2 regions of the Streptomyces sp. NBC_00386 genome follow, and region 2 is predicted to be linked to the other one. Evidence: riboswitches for the same ligand, from Rfam matches in the RefSeq annotation. Region 2 holds a riboswitch; the other holds the start of a gene.
The links. Region 2 has a riboswitch for ZMP and ZTP ahead of OG780_RS00715 (bifunctional 5,10-methylenetetrahydrofolate dehydrogenase/5,10-methenyltetrahydrofolate cyclohydrolase). Riboswitches for the same ligand answer to the same signal wherever they lie in the genome.
Positions count from the first base shown of each region.

Region 1: it holds a riboswitch for ZMP and ZTP, as region 2 does, so the genes downstream of both, OG780_RS43740 (bifunctional 5,10-methylenetetrahydrofolate dehydrogenase/5,10-methenyltetrahydrofolate cyclohydrolase) here and OG780_RS00715 (bifunctional 5,10-methylenetetrahydrofolate dehydrogenase/5,10-methenyltetrahydrofolate cyclohydrolase) in region 2, are expected to answer to the same signal.

Region 1 covers NZ_CP107950.1:10,009,716-10,019,289, forward strand. The annotation lists gene OG780_RS43715 (type I polyketide synthase) at 1-568, shown strand, start outside; gene OG780_RS43720 (non-ribosomal peptide synthetase) at 812-4,024, shown strand; gene ccrA (crotonyl-CoA carboxylase/reductase) at 4,077-5,435, shown strand; gene OG780_RS43730 (3-oxoacyl-ACP synthase III family protein) at 5,437-6,426, shown strand; gene OG780_RS43735 (3-hydroxybutyryl-CoA dehydrogenase) at 6,423-7,307, shown strand; ZMP/ZTP riboswitch at 7,359-7,445, shown strand; gene OG780_RS43740 (bifunctional 5,10-methylenetetrahydrofolate dehydrogenase/5,10-methenyltetrahydrofolate cyclohydrolase) at 7,467-8,324, shown strand; gene OG780_RS43745 (thioesterase II family protein) at 8,405-9,103, opposite strand; gene OG780_RS43750 (FAD-dependent monooxygenase) at 9,248-9,574, opposite strand, start outside.
Region 2 covers NZ_CP107950.1:172,730-182,303, forward strand. The annotation lists gene OG780_RS00705 (FAD-dependent monooxygenase) at 139-1,656, shown strand; gene OG780_RS00710 (thioesterase II family protein) at 1,801-2,499, shown strand; gene OG780_RS00715 (bifunctional 5,10-methylenetetrahydrofolate dehydrogenase/5,10-methenyltetrahydrofolate cyclohydrolase) at 2,580-3,437, opposite strand; ZMP/ZTP riboswitch at 3,459-3,545, opposite strand; gene OG780_RS00720 (3-hydroxybutyryl-CoA dehydrogenase) at 3,597-4,481, opposite strand; gene OG780_RS00725 (3-oxoacyl-ACP synthase III family protein) at 4,478-5,467, opposite strand; gene ccrA (crotonyl-CoA carboxylase/reductase) at 5,469-6,827, opposite strand; gene OG780_RS00735 (non-ribosomal peptide synthetase) at 6,880-9,574, opposite strand, start outside.

The DNA.
Region 1 (9,574 bases), 9.8 Mb from region 2:
GCAGGAGATGACCGAGGACCTGGACGACGCGCTGGTGCTGTCGTCGTCGCGGCGCGGCCGGGGCGAGGTGGAGGCCGTCCTCTCCTCGCTGGCCGCGCTCCACGTCCGGGGCGGGAGCGTGGACTGGTCCGCCCTGTTCGCCACCCGCCGAAGGGTCGATCTGCCGACCTACGCCTTCCAGCGGCAGCGGTACTGGCTGAGCTCCTCGCCCGCCTCGGCCGTGGTGGCAGAGGCCTCCCCGCAGGAGCCGCCGCAGGTGGCCGACGACCGGCAGGTTCCGCTGCCGGAGCGGATCGTGGCGCTCGTCCCCGACGACGCGCAGGCCCTCGTCCTGGACCATGTCCTGGAGCGGGTCGCCGTCGTGCTGGGGCATCCCTCCGGCGAATCGGTCGATCCCGACGGGGAGTTCACGAAGATCGGCTTCGACTCGATGCTGTCGGCGGACCTGAGCAAACGCCTGACTGCCTCGACCGGCCTGAAACTGCGGCCGAACGTGGTGCTGCGCCACCCCTCCCCGCGGCTGATCGCCCGGCACATCGTGTCCTCGCTGGCCAAGTCGGCCGGCTGAACCGACCGTGCTCGGGGCGCGCTTGCACCCGCTCCGGGACGCAGGCGCGCCCTGCGGAAAATGTCCCGCCAGGGGAATGCCCCGCCGGTGGAATGTCCCGCCGGCGGGACACCGCAAGCCCGTGAACGGCTTGTCCCGCCCCCGTACCAAGTTGTCTTGACCGGCTGATTCACCTTCCGTGAAGGTGGGGTGATCTGCGAATTCCTCCGATTCCCGGACCTGTTCTCCAAGGGGTTGATCCGTGTGCGTGCATTCGCTGCTTCGTCCGCGCATAAAGGACTGTGGCTGGCGGAGGAAATGTCTGCCGACACGCTGAACCATGCGCTGACCATGTGGGACGTGGACGGTGAACTGGACGCGGCCGTCATGGAGTCCGCGTTCCTGCACGTGCTGGACGAGGCCGAGGTCCTGCGCGTCACCTTCGCCGACGACGGCGACGGGCTGCGCCTGACACCGCGCGAACTGGGGGACTGGCGGCCCTTCCTCCTGGACCTGTCCGCCGAGGCCGACCCCGAGCAGGCGGCGCGCGACGCACTGGCCGACCTGATCCGCAAACCGTTCGACCTCGCACGGGACCTGCTGTTCCGGATGGGCGTCATCACCCTCGCACCGGCCCGCTCGCTCGTGGTGATCGCCTACCACCACCTCGTCTCGGACGGGTTCGGCACCGGCGGCCTGCTCTCCAAGCGTCTCGCCGAGGTCTACACGGCCCTGTCACGCGGCGAGCAGGTCCCCGCTCCGCCGCACCCCTGGGACGCCGAGTCGTTCGCGGCCGAGGCGGCCGGCTACCTCGCCTCGAAAGAGTTCACCGAGGACAGCGGGTTCTGGCGCGACTACCTCGCCGACGCGCCCGCCCCCGCACAGATCCCGCGCGTCACCCTGTCCGAGCCCGCGCGCGCCGCGCTCGCCGAACCGATGAGCAGCGCCGACCGCTGGGGCGAACTGACCGAGCCCATCGGCATGGTCAGCCGCACCCTGACCGTCCCGCGCGCCGAGGCCGACGCGTGGACCGAGGCGGCGAAATCCATGGGCGTGTGGACGTCCACGATGCTGACCACCGCCGCAGCCGTGTTCTTCCGCCACCGCTGCGACCGCCCCGAGTTCCTGCTCTCCCTCGCCGTCGGCAACCGGACCGGCGTCGCGAGCAGGACACCCGGCCTCGCGGTGAACGTCGTCCCCGTACGCGTGAAGGTCCCCCTGAACGCGACCTTCACCGACCTCGCCGACGCGATCGTCGACGAGACGTACGAGATCTCCGGCCACACCGCCTGCCACTACTCGGACATCCAGCGCGCGAGCCGGACCGCCCTGAGCGACCGCGGCAGCTTCGGCGCCGTCATGAACGTCGTCGAGTTCGTCGAGCAGCTCCGCTTCGGCGACCACCTGGCGCGCTACCTCGGCGGAACCACCGGCTCCTTCGACGAACTGTCGATCGGCGTCTACACCGACGGCAGCGCCGACAGCGACCTGTTCATCCGCCTCGACGCCCCCGCACGCCTCTACCACCGCGCCGAACTGCGCTTCATCGGCGAAGAGCTGATCGCCCACATCCGCGCCGTGGTGGCCGACGGGGAACAGAGCGTCGGCGCGCTGGACGCGCTCACCGGCGCCGGGCGGGAGCGGGTGCTGACGGCACCGAACGACACGCACGCACCCCTTCCCGCACTCACCGTTCCTCAGCTGTTCGCCCGCCAGGTGACATCGGCCCCCGACGCCGTCGCGCTGATCAGCGGCGACCTCACCCTCTCCTACCGGGAACTCGACGAGCGCTCCGGCCGCCTGGCCGACGCCCTGCGCGGCCACGGCGTCGGCCCCGACACGGTCGTGGCGGTGGCACTGGAGAGGTCGGTGGACCTGGCCGTCGCCCTGCTCGGCGTGGCCAAGGCCGGCGGAGCCTACCTGCCCCTCGACCCGGCACCGCCCGCGGCACAGGCCAAGCTCGTGGCCGGCGACGCCGCCGCACACGCCCTGCTCACCGACGCGGCGACCGCCCAGGCACTCTCCGCCGGCCTGCGGATCCCCGCGCTCGTCCTCACCGACCTCACCGGCACCGCCACCACCGAGGCCGCACCGGCCGCCCCGCTCCCGCACCCGGACAACCTCCTGGCCGTGACACCCGCCTCGTCCACGGCCGGCGCCGCCGCGGTCGGCATCACCCACCGCAACATGGCGCGCTTCGCCCTGGACCGCACCTGGCGCGACACCGCCCGCGCCGCCGTGCTGTGGCACACCCCGGCGACCTCCGACACCCTCGCCCTCGAACTGTGGGCACCCCTGCTGAACGGCGGCCGCGTGATCGTCGCTCCCCCCGGGGAACCCGGCACCGACGCACTCACCCAGGCGCCCACGGCCCACGGCATCCCCGCCGTGTGGCTGCCCGCCGACCGGTTCGCGCAGATCGCGGCCCACGACCCCGCCTCCCTGGCCGGGCTGCGCGAGGTGTTCACCGGCGGCGACCGCGTCCCCGCGGCCGCACTGCGCCGCGTCCGCCAGGCCTGCCCCGACCTGACCGTCGTGACCGGCCACGGCCCCACGGAAGCCACCGTGTTCGCCGCGGCCGACCGCCTGACCGCCCACGAACCACAGCACCGCGCGGGCACCCTCGGCCGCCCGGCCGACAACACCGCCCTCTACGTCCTGGGCCCGGGCCTGGCGCCCGTCCCCGCCGGCGTCACCGGCGAGCTGTACGTGGCCGGGTCCGGTGTGGCACGCGGATACCTCGGACGGACCGCACGCACCGCGGAACGCTTCGTGCCCTGCCCGTTCGGTCCGGCCGGCGCACGCATGTACCGCACCGGCGACCGGGTGCGCTGGGGCGCCGACGGCCGGATCGAGCACGTGGCCGACGCGGGCACCCAGGCCGGCGTACGCGGTCTCGGCGTCGAGCCGGCCGAGGTCGAGGAGGCGCTGGCCGAGCATCCCGCCCTCGCCCGCGCGGTCGTCGCCGTCAAGCAGGACAGCACCGGGCAGCAGCGCCTGGTGGCCTATGTCGTCCCGGCAAACGGATCGGCCGTCCCGGCGGGCGACGAACTGCGCCGCTTCGCCGCGGGACGACTCCCGGAGTCCGTCGTCCCGGCACTGTTCACCGTGCTGGAACGCCTGCCGCTGACGGCGGGCGGCAGGCTCGACCGGGCCGCACTGCCCGAGCCCGAGACCGAGCCCGACACCTACCGCGCACCGCGCAACGACACCGAACGGATCCTGGCCAAGGCGTTCGCCGAGGTCCTCGAAGTGGACCGGATCGGCATCGACGAGGACTTCTTCGACCTCGGCGGCAACTCGCTGCGCGCGATCCGGCTGGTCGGCCTGATCCGGGCCGAGCTGAAGCAGGAGGTGTCCATCCGCCGCCTGTTCGCGGCACGCACCATCACCGGCCTGTCGGACATGTGGAAGGACCTCGGCCAGTCCAGCAGGCCGAGTCTGCGCAGGCGGACGAAGGAGGGCGCGGTCCTCTGAGACCGCGCGGCCCGGTCAGCAGCGGTTCGGCACGGCAAAGGCGAAGGAAGCCATGGATTCTTTGACACAGGCCCTGCTGTCCGGGGCCGGCCCGGACGAACTCGGGCGACACGAACTCCCCTCCCACTACGAGGCGGCGCACCTCCTGGCCGCGGACCTCGGCATGTTCGACGGCGTGGCGGACAACGACGTCCGCAAGTCGCTGCACGTCGGGCAGGTCCCCATGCCGGACATCGCGCCGGACGAGGTGGTCGTCGCCGTCATGGCGAGCTCCATCAACTACAACACCGTGTGGTCGGCGACGTTCGAGCCGGTCCCCACGTTCGAGTTCCTCAAGCGCGGCGCCCGCCAGGGCGGCTGGGCCGCCCGGCACGACCTGCCCTACCACCAGGTCGGCTCGGACGCCTCCGGCGTCGTCGTACGCGTCGGGGCCGGGGTACGGCACTGGAAGCCGGGCGACCACGTCGTCGTCAGCTGCGTCCAGGTCGACGAGCAGGAACCGGCGACACACGCCGACGCCATGCTCGGGGCGGGGCAGAAGATCTGGGGCTACGAGACGAACTTCGGCGGCCTCGCCCACTACTCGGTGGTCCGCGCCAGCCAGCTCCTGCCCAAGCCGGCACACCTGACCTGGGAGGAGTCGGCGGGCGTCCTGCTGACCGCGGCGACCTCCTACCGGATGCTGGTCGGCGACAACGGCGCACGGATCAAACAGGGCGACATCGTCCTCGTCTGGGGCGCCACCGGCGGTCTCGGCGCGTTCGCGGTGCAGATGGTCAAGAACGCCGGCGGTATCGCCATCGGCGTCGTCGGCTCCGAACAAAAAGCCGAGGTGCTGCGCCGCCTGGGCTGCGACGTGGTGATCAACCGCAACGACATCGGCATGGGCGGCGACGACGCGCTCACCCCCGAGCGGACCATCGAGCTGGGCAAACGCCTCGGACGGGAGATCCGCCGGCAGGTCGGCGAGGACCCGCACGTCGTGTTCGACCACGTCGGAAGGGCGACGTTCGGGATCTCGGTGTTCGTCGTGCGCAAGGGCGGAACCGTCGTCACCTGCGGCTCCAGCACCGGCTACGACCACCACTTCGACAACCGCTACCTCTGGATGAACCTCAAGAAGATCGTGGGCAGTCACGCCGCGAACCTCCAGGAGCAGGCGGAGTGCAACCGGCTCTTCCAGCTCGGGCACCTCTCACCCGTCCTGTCCGAGGTCTTCCCACTGGCGGACGTCGGCGAGGCCGCCCGGCTGGTCCAGAACAACCGGCACACCGGAAAGGTCGGCGTCCTGTGCCTCGCCCCGGAGGAAGGGCTCGGCGTCACCGACCCCGCACTGCGCGAGAAGATCGGCACCCAGCGCCTCAACCCGCTGCGCCGCCCCGGCGCGCCCGATCCCCAAGAGGCGTCCTGACATGGGCATCGGCATACTCTCCACCGGCTCCTACCTGCCCAAGCACGAGGTCGGCAACGAAGAGGTCGCCGAGCGCGTCGGCGTCAGCGCGGAGTGGATCGAGCGCAAGACGCAGATCAAGTCCCGGCGCTACGCCGCCGAACACGAGGCGACCTCCGACCTGGCGGTCAAGGCCGCCGGACGCGCGCTGGAGCAGGCCGGGCTGGGCCCGGAGCAGATCGACCACATCATCGTCTCCACCTCCACCGGCGACTTCCCGCAGCCGCCCACCTCCTACCTGGTGCAGCACGGCCTGGGCGCCTACGGCGCGGCCTGCCTCGACATCAACGTCGTGTGCAGCGGCTTCGTCTACGCCCTGGCGCTGGCCCACAGCCTGGTGACCGTGAACCCGGCCGCCCGGGTACTGGTGATCGGCGCGGACGTCTACTCCCGGATCCTGGACTTCACCGACCGCCGCACGGCCATCCTGTTCGCCGACGGCGCCGGCGCCGCGGTCGTCGGCGCGGTCCCCGACCCGTACGGGATCATCGCCACCGATCTGTCCAGCCGCGGCGACGCCCACCATCTGATCCGCGTCGAGGCCGGCGGCAGCCGCAGACCGGCGTCCGCAGCGACCGTCGCCGAGGGCGGCCACTACTTCAAGATGGACGGCCGCGGGGTACGGGACTTCGTCGCCGAACACGTCCCGCCCGCCCTCCTCGCCCTCACCCGCAGGGCCGGCGTCGACATCGGCGCGGTCGACCACTTCGTACCGCACCAGGCCAACGGCGTGATGCTCGGCGAGGTCGTCGAGCGCACCGGACTGGGCGCCGCACAGACCCACCGCACGCTGATCCGGTACGGCAACGTCGGCAGCGCCTCCGTCCCCGTCGCCCTCGACGAGGCGAGCCGCACCGGCGCGCTCAAGCAGGGGGACCTGGTCCTGCTCGCCGGATTCGGCGGCGGCATGTCGATCGGAGCGACACTTCTGAACTGGGGGACCCCCGCATGACCACGTCCACACACAGCGCCACCACCGCCATCGAGCGGGTGGGTGTCGCCGGCAGCGGCATCATGGGCACCGGCATCGCCGAACTGTGCGCCAAGAACGGCCTGAACGTGAAAGTCGCGGTGTTCTCCGAGGCATCCCTGCAGACGGCGCCGCAGCGGCTGGCCGCATCACTGGAGCGCGGCGTGGCCAAGGGCAAACTGACCGCGCGGGAACGCGACGCGGCCCTGGGCCGGGTGTCCTTCACCCGCGACCTCGCCGACCTCGCGGACCGCCAGCTGGTCATCGAGGCGGTCAAGGAGGACGAGCAGGTCAAACGGGACCTGTTCGCCACCCTCGACAAGACCGTCGAGGACCCGGACGCCATCCTGGCGACCAACACCTCCTCCCTCCCCGTCGTCCGGCTCGCCGCCGCGACCCGCCGCCCCGGCCAGGTCCTGGGCATCCACTTCTTCAACCCGGTGCCCGCACTGCCCCTCGTCGAGCTCGTCCCCTCCGTCCTGACGCACCAGACGGTCAGCGAACGCGCCCTGGCCTTCGTCCGCGACACCCTCGGCAAGAAACCGATCGCCTCCCCGGACCGGGCGGGCTTCCTCGTCAACGCCCTGCTGTTCCCCTACCTGCTGTCCGCGATCCGCATGGTCGAGTCGGGACTGGCGAGCGCCGAGGTCGTCGACCAGGGCATGGTCCAGGGCTGCGCGCATCCGATGGGCCCGCTGCGCCTGGCCGACCTCATCGGCCTGGACACCACCGTCTCCATCGCCCAGGCCATGTACGAGGAGTTCAAGGAGCCCCTGTACGCGCCGCCGCCGCTGCTGCTGCGCATGGTCGAGGGCGGCCTGCTGGGCAAGAAGTCCGGCCAGGGCTTTCACACTTATGCCTGAGCGGGCCTCTTCGATCTTCCGTTCATGACCGGCGGACAGGCCCTAGAGTGGTGCGCGGGCCGTGACTGGCGCTGAGGTGGAGCACCACCGGGGAGCGGTCTGACGAATCGGTCGATGCCGTGCGCCTGGGCGAGTGGTCAGCGACGCCTGGAGGCGACCATGTCCCAGACCCAGACAGCCCGACTCATGGACGGCACCGGCCTTGCCCGGCGCATCGTCGAGGAGACATCGGGCAGGGCGGCAGAGCTTGCGCGGCGCGTGGGCGTGACGCCCTGCCTGGCAACGGTGCTGGTGGGTGAGGATCCGGCTTCGGTGACGTACGTCCGCATGAAGCGGGCCCGCTGCGCGAAGGCGGGTATCGAGTCCCGGCTCGTCGCTCTGCCGGCCACCACGACGACCGCCGAGCTGGTGGAGACCCTCCGCTCCCTCTCGCAGGACACCGGCGTGCACGGCATCCTGCTGCAGCACCCTGTGGGCCCGCACATCGACGAGCGGGCGGCGTTCGAGGCCATCGCGCCGCAGAAGGACGTCGACGGGGTCACGATGAGCTCGTTCGGGGCGATGAGCTTCGGACTGCCTGGTTTCGCATCGTGCACCCCGGGCGGGATCATGCGGCTCCTGGACGAGTACGACGTCGAGCTCGCGGGCCGGCATGCCGTTGTCGTGGGCCGCAGCGCGATCCTCGGCAAGCCCGTCGGAATGCTCCTGCTCGCCCGGGACGCCACCGTCACCTACTGCCACTCCCGTACGACCGATCTGGCCGCGGCCGTGCGGGAAGCGGACGTTGTCGTGGCGGCCGTGGGACGGCCCCGGCTCATCCGCGGCGAGGACGTCAAGCCGGGGGCCGTCGTGATCGACGCCGGATACAACCCCGGCAACGTCGGTGACGTCGACTTCGACACGGCCCGCACGCGTGCCCGCCTGATCACGCCGGTTCCCGGTGGGGTCGGGCCCATGACCATCGCCGTCCTGCTGGCGCAGACGGTCGACGCGGCATCCGACCAGCTCACCCGCTGAGCGCGCCACGGCCAGGAGGCGAAGCGCGGATCGACCCGCGCTCCGCCTCCTGGCCGTGGCACCCGTGCGATGCCGCCCCTTCAGGAAGCGGCGGCCCGCGTGAGAAGGCCCTCGGTGACGGCGGCGGCGACCTGGCCGAGCTGGTCGAAGAGGTAGAAGTGCCCGCCGGGGAACACCTCCACCGTGAAGTCGCCGGTGGTGTGCTCCCGCCAGGTGTGGGCGTCCTCGACCGTCGCGATCGGGTCGCTGTCCCCGATCAGGGCGGTCACCGGGGCCGTGAGCGGCCCGCCGACGGGCCCGCGATAGGTGCCCAGGACGCGGTAGTCGGCCCGCAGCGCCGGCAGCACCAGCTCCAGGATGTCGGGGTCCTCCAGCATCGACTGGTCGGTGCCGCCCAGCCGGCGCACCTCGGCCAGCATGTCGGCGTCGTCGTAGAGGTCGTAGGCACTGTCGCGCAGGTCGGGACCGCCCCGGCCGGAGAAGAACACCCGCTGCGGGGCGGGCAGTTGACGCCGGGCCAGCAGCCGGGCCGTCTCGAACGCCACCAGCGCTCCCATGCTGTGCCCGAACAGGGCGTACGGCCGCCCGTCCGAGACCAGTTCACGGGCCAGCTCCTCCGTCACCGCCTCCGCGAGCGGCGCGAGAGCCGTGAACGGCTCCTCGCGGTAGCGGTCCTGGCGGCCCGGGTACTGCACGGACACCACGTCGACGTCCGGGTGCAGCGTGCGCGCCAGGTCCTTGAACGCCGTCGCGGAGCCCCCCGCGTGCGGGAAGCACACGAGCCGCGGTCCCTTTGAGGCAGTCGTGGTGAAGCGTCGCAACCACGTGCTGTTCACTGTCGGTGTGTTCCCTTCGTAGGGTCGTCACGGCCGGGCCCCGCCGGTGGGCGGACCGGCCGGCCGTTCGTTTCGGGCACGGGCCGCTCAGCCCTGAAGGGCCGGGCCGAACCAGGCTTCGAGGGCGGCCCGCAGCGCGGCGGCATCGGGCGGGGTGCCGGCCGCCACCGCCCAGGCGACATGGCCGTCGGGGCGGACAAGGAGCGCGTCCGGTGCGGGGATCTCGCCGAGGGCCGGGACGATCCAGTGCTCGTCCTCGCTGCGCGCCTCGACCACGTCCACGCGGTCGGCCCAGCCCCGGGCGGCCGCGGCCGCCCCGGGGCTGCCGGCCAGGTCGAGCAGGACCGGGCGGGCGGCGTGCAGCAGCTCGTGGACCCGGGTGGCGCCGTCGGACGCCTTCAGATCGGCGTCCGG
Region 2 (9,574 bases):
GCCGGCCGGCGGGACGTGGCAAGCCCGCCCGCGAACAGCCGCCTGCCGGCGCCGGGTTGTCTTGAACCGCTGCGTCGCGTGCGTGAGCGTGGAGGTCATCCAATGCCGTGACAGGCGCAGCGGAAAGAGGGGGCACACGTGGGACACACCGGCACGGACACGGATGTGGTGATCGCGGGCGCCGGGCCCACGGGCCTGATGCTCGCCTGCGAACTGCGGCTGGCGGGCGCCGACGTGATCGTGGTCGAGCGGCTCGCGCAGCGCTCGGGCGAGTCACGGGCCGGCGGGATCCACTCCCGCACCCTGGAGATCCTCGACCAGCGCGGCGTCCTGGAACGCTTCCTGGCGGAGGGACAGCTGCAGCCGGTGGGCCACTTCTCCGGCCTCTACCTCGACTTCGACGAGTCGGAGTCGCGCCACCCCTACCCGCTGATGATCCTGCAGTCCGCCATCGAGCGGCTCCTGGAGGAGTGGGCCGTGCAGCTCGGTGTGCGGGTGCGCCGCGGATGCGAGGTGAGCGGGCTTCGCCAGGACGAGGGCGGTGTGAGCGTCGAGGTCGGCGGGGAGCGGGATGTGCCCGTGACGCTGCGCGCCCGCTACCTGGTGGGCTGCGACGGCGGGCGCAGCACGGTGCGCAGGCTGGCGGGCATCGGCTTCCCCGGCACCGAGGCGACGATGACGGCGCTGATCGGCGACGTCGAGCTGCCCGGTCTGGGCGAGGACTACGTCTGGGTGCGGCGCACCGCGGGCGGCGACTACTCGGCGATCGCGTTCGAGCCGGGCTGGCACCGGGTGATCACCTCGGAGTTCGACCGGGGCGCGGACCGCGACGAGGAGGTGACGTTCGAGCGGCTGCGGGAGTCCCTGGTCAGGGTGGCGGGCACCGACTTCGGCATGCGCAACCCCCGGTGGGTCTCCCGGTTCAACGACGCGGCGCGGCAGGCCGACCGGTACCGCACGGGGCGGGTGCTGCTCGCGGGCGACGCGGCGCACATCCACTTCCCGGCCGGCGGGCAGGGGCTGAACATGGGCGTGCAGGACGCGGTCAACCTCGGCTGGAAGCTCGCCGCGGTGGTGCGCGGCCGGGCGCCGGAGAGCCTGCTGGACACCTACCACGCCGAGCGGCACCCGGTCGGGGAGCGGGTGCTGCACAACACCCGGGCGCAGTCGGCGCTGGTGCGCCCCGGACCGCAGACGGACGCGTTGCGTGAGGTGTTCGGCTCCCTGATGGTCTTCGACGAGGTCAACCAGTACCTGCGTCATCTGCTGACGGCGCTGGACATCCGCTATCCCGTCGACGGCGACCACCCGCTGGTGGGGCGCCGGGTCCCGGACGCCGATCTGAAGGCGTCCGACGGCGCCACCCGGGTCCACGAGCTGCTGCACGCCGCCCGCCCGGTCCTGCTCGACCTGGCCGGCAGCCCCGGGGCGGCCGCGGCCGCCCGGGGCTGGGCCGACCGCGTGGACGTGGTCGAGGCGCGCAGCGAGGACGAGCACTGGATCGTCCCGGCCCTCGGCGAGATCCCCGCACCGGACGCGCTCCTTGTCCGCCCCGACGGCCATGTCGCCTGGGCGGTGGCGGCCGGCACCCCGCCCGATGCCGCCGCGCTGCGGGCCGCCCTCGAAGCCTGGTTCGGCCCGGCCCTTCAGGGCTGAGCGGCCCGTGCCCGAAACGAACGGCCGGCCGGTCCGCCCACCGGCGGGGCCCGGCCGTGACGACCCTACGAAGGGAACACACCGACAGTGAACAGCACGTGGTTGCGACGCTTCACCACGACTGCCTCAAAGGGACCGCGGCTCGTGTGCTTCCCGCACGCGGGGGGCTCCGCGACGGCGTTCAAGGACCTGGCGCGCACGCTGCACCCGGACGTCGACGTGGTGTCCGTGCAGTACCCGGGCCGCCAGGACCGCTACCGCGAGGAGCCGTTCACGGCTCTCGCGCCGCTCGCGGAGGCGGTGACGGAGGAGCTGGCCCGTGAACTGGTCTCGGACGGGCGGCCGTACGCCCTGTTCGGGCACAGCATGGGAGCGCTGGTGGCGTTCGAGACGGCCCGGCTGCTGGCCCGGCGTCAACTGCCCGCCCCGCAGCGGGTGTTCTTCTCCGGCCGGGGCGGTCCCGACCTGCGCGACAGTGCCTACGACCTCTACGACGACGCCGACATGCTGGCCGAGGTGCGCCGGCTGGGCGGCACCGACCAGTCGATGCTGGAGGACCCCGACATCCTGGAGCTGGTGCTGCCGGCGCTGCGGGCCGACTACCGCGTCCTGGGCACCTATCGCGGGCCCGTCGGCGGGCCGCTCACGGCCCCGGTGACCGCCCTGATCGGGGACAGCGACCCGATCGCGACGGTCGAGGACGCCCACACCTGGCGGGAGCACACCACCGGCGACTTCACGGTGGAGGTGTTCCCCGGCGGGCACTTCTACCTCTTCGACCAGCTCGGCCAGGTCGCCGCCGCCGTCACCGAGGGCCTTCTCACGCGGGCCGCCGCTTCCTGAAGGGGCGGCATCGCACGGGTGCCACGGCCAGGAGGCGGAGCGCGGGTCGATCCGCGCTTCGCCTCCTGGCCGTGGCGCGCTCAGCGGGTGAGCTGGTCGGATGCCGCGTCGACCGTCTGCGCCAGCAGGACGGCGATGGTCATGGGCCCGACCCCACCGGGAACCGGCGTGATCAGGCGGGCACGCGTGCGGGCCGTGTCGAAGTCGACGTCACCGACGTTGCCGGGGTTGTATCCGGCGTCGATCACGACGGCCCCCGGCTTGACGTCCTCGCCGCGGATGAGCCGGGGCCGTCCCACGGCCGCCACGACAACGTCCGCTTCCCGCACGGCCGCGGCCAGATCGGTCGTACGGGAGTGGCAGTAGGTGACGGTGGCGTCCCGGGCGAGCAGGAGCATTCCGACGGGCTTGCCGAGGATCGCGCTGCGGCCCACGACAACGGCATGCCGGCCCGCGAGCTCGACGTCGTACTCGTCCAGGAGCCGCATGATCCCGCCCGGGGTGCACGATGCGAAACCAGGCAGTCCGAAGCTCATCGCCCCGAACGAGCTCATCGTGACCCCGTCGACGTCCTTCTGCGGCGCGATGGCCTCGAACGCCGCCCGCTCGTCGATGTGCGGGCCCACAGGGTGCTGCAGCAGGATGCCGTGCACGCCGGTGTCCTGCGAGAGGGAGCGGAGGGTCTCCACCAGCTCGGCGGTCGTCGTGGTGGCCGGCAGAGCGACGAGCCGGGACTCGATACCCGCCTTCGCGCAGCGGGCCCGCTTCATGCGGACGTACGTCACCGAAGCCGGATCCTCACCCACCAGCACCGTTGCCAGGCAGGGCGTCACGCCCACGCGCCGCGCAAGCTCTGCCGCCCTGCCCGATGTCTCCTCGACGATGCGCCGGGCAAGGCCGGTGCCGTCCATGAGTCGGGCTGTCTGGGTCTGGGACATGGTCGCCTCCAGGCGTCGCTGACCACTCGCCCAGGCGCACGGCATCGACCGATTCGTCAGACCGCTCCCCGGTGGTGCTCCACCTCAGCGCCAGTCACGGCCCGCGCACCACTCTAGGGCCTGTCCGCCGGTCATGAACGGAAGATCGAAGAGGCCCGCTCAGGCATAAGTGTGAAAGCCCTGGCCGGACTTCTTGCCCAGCAGGCCGCCCTCGACCATGCGCAGCAGCAGCGGCGGCGGCGCGTACAGGGGCTCCTTGAACTCCTCGTACATGGCCTGGGCGATGGAGACGGTGGTGTCCAGGCCGATGAGGTCGGCCAGGCGCAGCGGGCCCATCGGATGCGCGCAGCCCTGGACCATGCCCTGGTCGACGACCTCGGCGCTCGCCAGTCCCGACTCGACCATGCGGATCGCGGACAGCAGGTAGGGGAACAGCAGGGCGTTGACGAGGAAGCCCGCCCGGTCCGGGGAGGCGATCGGTTTCTTGCCGAGGGTGTCGCGGACGAAGGCCAGGGCGCGTTCGCTGACCGTCTGGTGCGTCAGGACGGAGGGGACGAGCTCGACGAGGGGCAGTGCGGGCACCGGGTTGAAGAAGTGGATGCCCAGGACCTGGCCGGGGCGGCGGGTCGCGGCGGCGAGCCGGACGACGGGGAGGGAGGAGGTGTTGGTCGCCAGGATGGCGTCCGGGTCCTCGACGGTCTTGTCGAGGGTGGCGAACAGGTCCCGTTTGACCTGCTCGTCCTCCTTGACCGCCTCGATGACCAGCTGGCGGTCCGCGAGGTCGGCGAGGTCGCGGGTGAAGGACACCCGGCCCAGGGCCGCGTCGCGTTCCCGCGCGGTCAGTTTGCCCTTGGCCACGCCGCGCTCCAGTGATGCGGCCAGCCGCTGCGGCGCCGTCTGCAGGGATGCCTCGGAGAACACCGCGACTTTCACGTTCAGGCCGTTCTTGGCGCACAGTTCGGCGATGCCGGTGCCCATGATGCCGCTGCCGGCGACACCCACCCGCTCGATGGCGGTGGTGGCGCTGTGTGTGGACGTGGTCATGCGGGGGTCCCCCAGTTCAGAAGTGTCGCTCCGATCGACATGCCGCCGCCGAATCCGGCGAGCAGGACCAGGTCCCCCTGCTTGAGCGCGCCGGTGCGGCTCGCCTCGTCGAGGGCGACGGGGACGGAGGCGCTGCCGACGTTGCCGTACCGGATCAGCGTGCGGTGGGTCTGTGCGGCGCCCAGTCCGGTGCGCTCGACGACCTCGCCGAGCATCACGCCGTTGGCCTGGTGCGGTACGAAGTGGTCGACCGCGCCGATGTCGACGCCGGCCCTGCGGGTGAGGGCGAGGAGGGCGGGCGGGACGTGTTCGGCGACGAAGTCCCGTACCCCGCGGCCGTCCATCTTGAAGTAGTGGCCGCCCTCGGCGACGGTCGCTGCGGACGCCGGTCTGCGGCTGCCGCCGGCCTCGACGCGGATCAGATGGTGGGCGTCGCCGCGGCTGGACAGATCGGTGGCGATGATCCCGTACGGGTCGGGGACCGCGCCGACGACCGCGGCGCCGGCGCCGTCGGCGAACAGGATGGCCGTGCGGCGGTCGGTGAAGTCCAGGATCCGGGAGTAGACGTCCGCGCCGATCACCAGTACCCGGGCGGCCGGGTTCACGGTCACCAGGCTGTGGGCCAGCGCCAGGGCGTAGACGAAGCCGCTGCACACGACGTTGATGTCGAGGCAGGCCGCGCCGTAGGCGCCCAGGCCGTGCTGCACCAGGTAGGAGGTGGGCGGCTGCGGGAAGTCGCCGGTGGAGGTGGAGACGATGATGTGGTCGATCTGCTCCGGGCCCAGCCCGGCCTGCTCCAGCGCGCGTCCGGCGGCCTTGACCGCCAGGTCGGAGGTCGCCTCGTGTTCGGCGGCGTAGCGCCGGGACTTGATCTGCGTCTTGCGCTCGATCCACTCCGCGCTGACGCCGACGCGCTCGGCGACCTCTTCGTTGCCGACCTCGTGCTTGGGCAGGTAGGAGCCGGTGGAGAGTATGCCGATGCCCATGTCAGGACGCCTCTTGGGGATCGGGCGCGCCGGGGCGGCGCAGCGGGTTGAGGCGCTGGGTGCCGATCTTCTCGCGCAGTGCGGGGTCGGTGACGCCGAGCCCTTCCTCCGGGGCGAGGCACAGGACGCCGACCTTTCCGGTGTGCCGGTTGTTCTGGACCAGCCGGGCGGCCTCGCCGACGTCCGCCAGTGGGAAGACCTCGGACAGGACGGGTGAGAGGTGCCCGAGCTGGAAGAGCCGGTTGCACTCCGCCTGCTCCTGGAGGTTCGCGGCGTGACTGCCCACGATCTTCTTGAGGTTCATCCAGAGGTAGCGGTTGTCGAAGTGGTGGTCGTAGCCGGTGCTGGAGCCGCAGGTGACGACGGTTCCGCCCTTGCGCACGACGAACACCGAGATCCCGAACGTCGCCCTTCCGACGTGGTCGAACACGACGTGCGGGTCCTCGCCGACCTGCCGGCGGATCTCCCGTCCGAGGCGTTTGCCCAGCTCGATGGTCCGCTCGGGGGTGAGCGCGTCGTCGCCGCCCATGCCGATGTCGTTGCGGTTGATCACCACGTCGCAGCCCAGGCGGCGCAGCACCTCGGCTTTTTGTTCGGAGCCGACGACGCCGATGGCGATACCGCCGGCGTTCTTGACCATCTGCACCGCGAACGCGCCGAGACCGCCGGTGGCGCCCCAGACGAGGACGATGTCGCCCTGTTTGATCCGTGCGCCGTTGTCGCCGACCAGCATCCGGTAGGAGGTCGCCGCGGTCAGCAGGACGCCCGCCGACTCCTCCCAGGTCAGGTGTGCCGGCTTGGGCAGGAGCTGGCTGGCGCGGACCACCGAGTAGTGGGCGAGGCCGCCGAAGTTCGTCTCGTAGCCCCAGATCTTCTGCCCCGCCCCGAGCATGGCGTCGGCGTGTGTCGCCGGTTCCTGCTCGTCGACCTGGACGCAGCTGACGACGACGTGGTCGCCCGGCTTCCAGTGCCGTACCCCGGCCCCGACGCGTACGACGACGCCGGAGGCGTCCGAGCCGACCTGGTGGTAGGGCAGGTCGTGCCGGGCGGCCCAGCCGCCCTGGCGGGCGCCGCGCTTGAGGAACTCGAACGTGGGGACCGGCTCGAACGTCGCCGACCACACGGTGTTGTAGTTGATGGAGCTCGCCATGACGGCGACGACCACCTCGTCCGGCGCGATGTCCGGCATGGGGACCTGCCCGACGTGCAGCGACTTGCGGACGTCGTTGTCCGCCACGCCGTCGAACATGCCGAGGTCCGCGGCCAGGAGGTGCGCCGCCTCGTAGTGGGAGGGGAGTTCGTGTCGCCCGAGTTCGTCCGGGCCGGCCCCGGACAGCAGGGCCTGTGTCAAAGAATCCATGGCTTCCTTCGCCTTTGCCGTGCCGAACCGCTGCTGACCGGGCCGCGCGGTCTCAGAGGACCGCGCCCTCCTTCGTCCGCCTGCGCAGACTCGGCCTGCTGGACTGGCCGAGGTCCTTCCACATGTCCGACAGGCCGGTGATGGTGCGTGCCGCGAACAGGCGGCGGATGGACACCTCCTGCTTCAGCTCGGCCCGGATCAGGCCGACCAGCCGGATCGCGCGCAGCGAGTTGCCGCCGAGGTCGAAGAAGTCCTCGTCGATGCCGATCCGGTCCACTTCGAGGACCTCGGCGAACGCCTTGGCCAGGATCCGTTCGGTGTCGTTGCGCGGTGCGCGGTAGGTGTCGGGCTCGGTCTCGGGCTCGGGCAGTGCGGCCCGGTCGAGCCTGCCGCCCGCCGTCAGCGGCAGGCGTTCCAGCACGGTGAACAGTGCCGGGACGACGGACTCCGGGAGTCGTCCCGCGGCGAAGCGGCGCAGTTCGTCGCCCGCCGGGACGGCCGATCCGTTTGCCGGGACGACATAGGCCACCAGGCGCTGCTGCCCGGTGCTGTCCTGCTTGACGGCGACGACCGCGCGGGCGAGGGCGGGATGCTCGGCCAGCGCCTCCTCGACCTCGGCCGGCTCGACGCCGAGACCGCGTACGCCGGCCTGGGTGCCCGCGTCGGCCACGTGCTCGATCCGGCCGTCGGCGCCCCAGCGCACCCGGTCGCCGGTGCGGTACATGCGTGCGCCGGCCGGACCGAACGGGCAGGGCACGAAGCGTTCCGCGGTGCGTGCGGTCCGTCCGAGGTATCCGCGTGCCACACCGGACCCGGCCACGTACAGCTCGCCGGTGACGCCGGCGGGGACGGGCGCCAGGCCCGGGCCCAGGACGTAGAGGGCGGTGTTGTCGGCCGGGCGGCCGAGGGTGCCCGCGCGGTGCTGTGGTTCGTGGGCGGTCAGGCGGTCGGCCGCGGCGAACACGGTGGCTTCCGTGGGGCCGTGGCCGGTCACGACGGTCAGGTCGGGGCAGGCCTGGCGGACGCGGCGCAGTGCGGCCGCGGGGACGCGGTCGCCGCCGGTGAACACCTCGCGCAGCCCGGCCAGGGAGGCGGGGTCGTGGGCCGCGATCTGCGCGAACCGGTCGGCGGGCAGCCACACGGCGGGGATGCCGTGGGCCGTGGGCGCCTGGGTGAGTGCGTCGGTGCCGGGTTCCCCGGGGGGAGCGACGATCACGCGGCCGCCGTTCAGCAGGGGTGCCCACAGTTCGAGGGCGAGGGTGTCGGAGGTCGCCGGGGTGTGCCACAGCACGGCGGCGCGGGCGGTGTCGCGCCAGGTGCGGTCCAGGGCGAAGCGCGCCATGTTGCGGTGGGTGATGCCGACCGCGGCGGCGCCGGCCGTGGACGAGGCGGGTGTCACGGCCAGGAGGTTGTCCGGGTGCGGGAGCGGGGCGGCCGGTGCGGCCTCGGTGGTGGCGGTGCCGGTGAGGTCGGTGAGGACGAGCGCGGGGATCCGCAGGCCGGCGGAGAGTGCCTGGGCGGTCGCCGCGTCGGTGAGCAGGGCGTGTGCGGCGGCGTCGCCGGCCACGAGCTTGGCCTGTGCCGCGGGCGGTGCCGGGTCGAGGGGCAGGTAGGCTCCGCCGGCCTTGGCCACGCCGAGCAGGGCGACGGCCAGGTCCACCGACCTCTCCAGTGCCACCGCCACGACCGTGTCGGGGCCGACGCCGTGGCCGCGCAGGGCGTCGGCCAGGCGGCCGGAGCGCTCGTCGAGTTCCCGGTAGGAGAGGGTGAGGTCGCCGCTGATCAGCGCGACGGCGTCGGGGGCCGATGTCACCTGGCGGGCGAACAGCTGAGGAACGGTGAGTGCGGGAAGGGGTGCGTGCGTGTCGTTCGGTGCCGTCAGCACCCGCTCCCGCCCGGCGCCGGTGAGCGCGTCCAGCGCGCCGACGCTCTGTTCCCCGTCGGCCACCACGGCGCGGATGTGGGCGATCAGCTCTTCGCCGATGAAGCGCAGTTCGGCGCGGTGGTAGAGGCGTGCGGGGGCGTCGAGGCGGATGAACAGGTCGCTGTCGGCGCTGCCGTCGGTGTAGACGCCGATCGACAGTTCGTCGAAGGAGCCGGTGGTTCCGCCGAGGTAGCGCGCCAGGTGGTCGCCGAAGCGGAGCTGCTCGACGAACTCGACGACGTTCATGACGGCGCCGAAGCTGCCGCGGTCGCTCAGGGCGGTCCGGCTCGCGCGCTGGATGTCCGAGTAGTGGCAGGCGGTGTGGCCGGAGATCTCGTACGTCTCGTCGACGATCGCGTCGGCGAGGTCGGTGAAGGTCGCGTTCAGGGGGACCTTCACGCGTACGGGGACGACGTTCACCGCGAGGCCGGGTGTCCTGCTCGCGACGCCGGTCCGGTTGCCGACGGCGAGGGAGAGCAGGAACTCGGGGCGGTCGCAGCGGTGGCGGAAGAACACGGCTGCGGCGGTGGTCAGCATCGTGGACGTCCACACGCCCATGGATTTCGCCGCCTCGGTCCACGCGTCGGCCTCGGCGCGCGGGACGGTCAGGGTGCGGCTGACCATGCCGATGGGCTCGGTCAGTTCGCCCCAGCGGTCGGCGCTGCTCATCGGTTCGGCGAGCGCGGCGCGCGCGGGCTCGGACAGGGTGACGCGCGGGATCTGTGCGGGGGCGGGCGCGTCGGCGAGGTAGTCGCGCCAGAACCCGCTGTCCTCGGTGAACTCTTTCGAGGCGAGGTAGCCGGCCGCCTCGGCCGCGAACGAC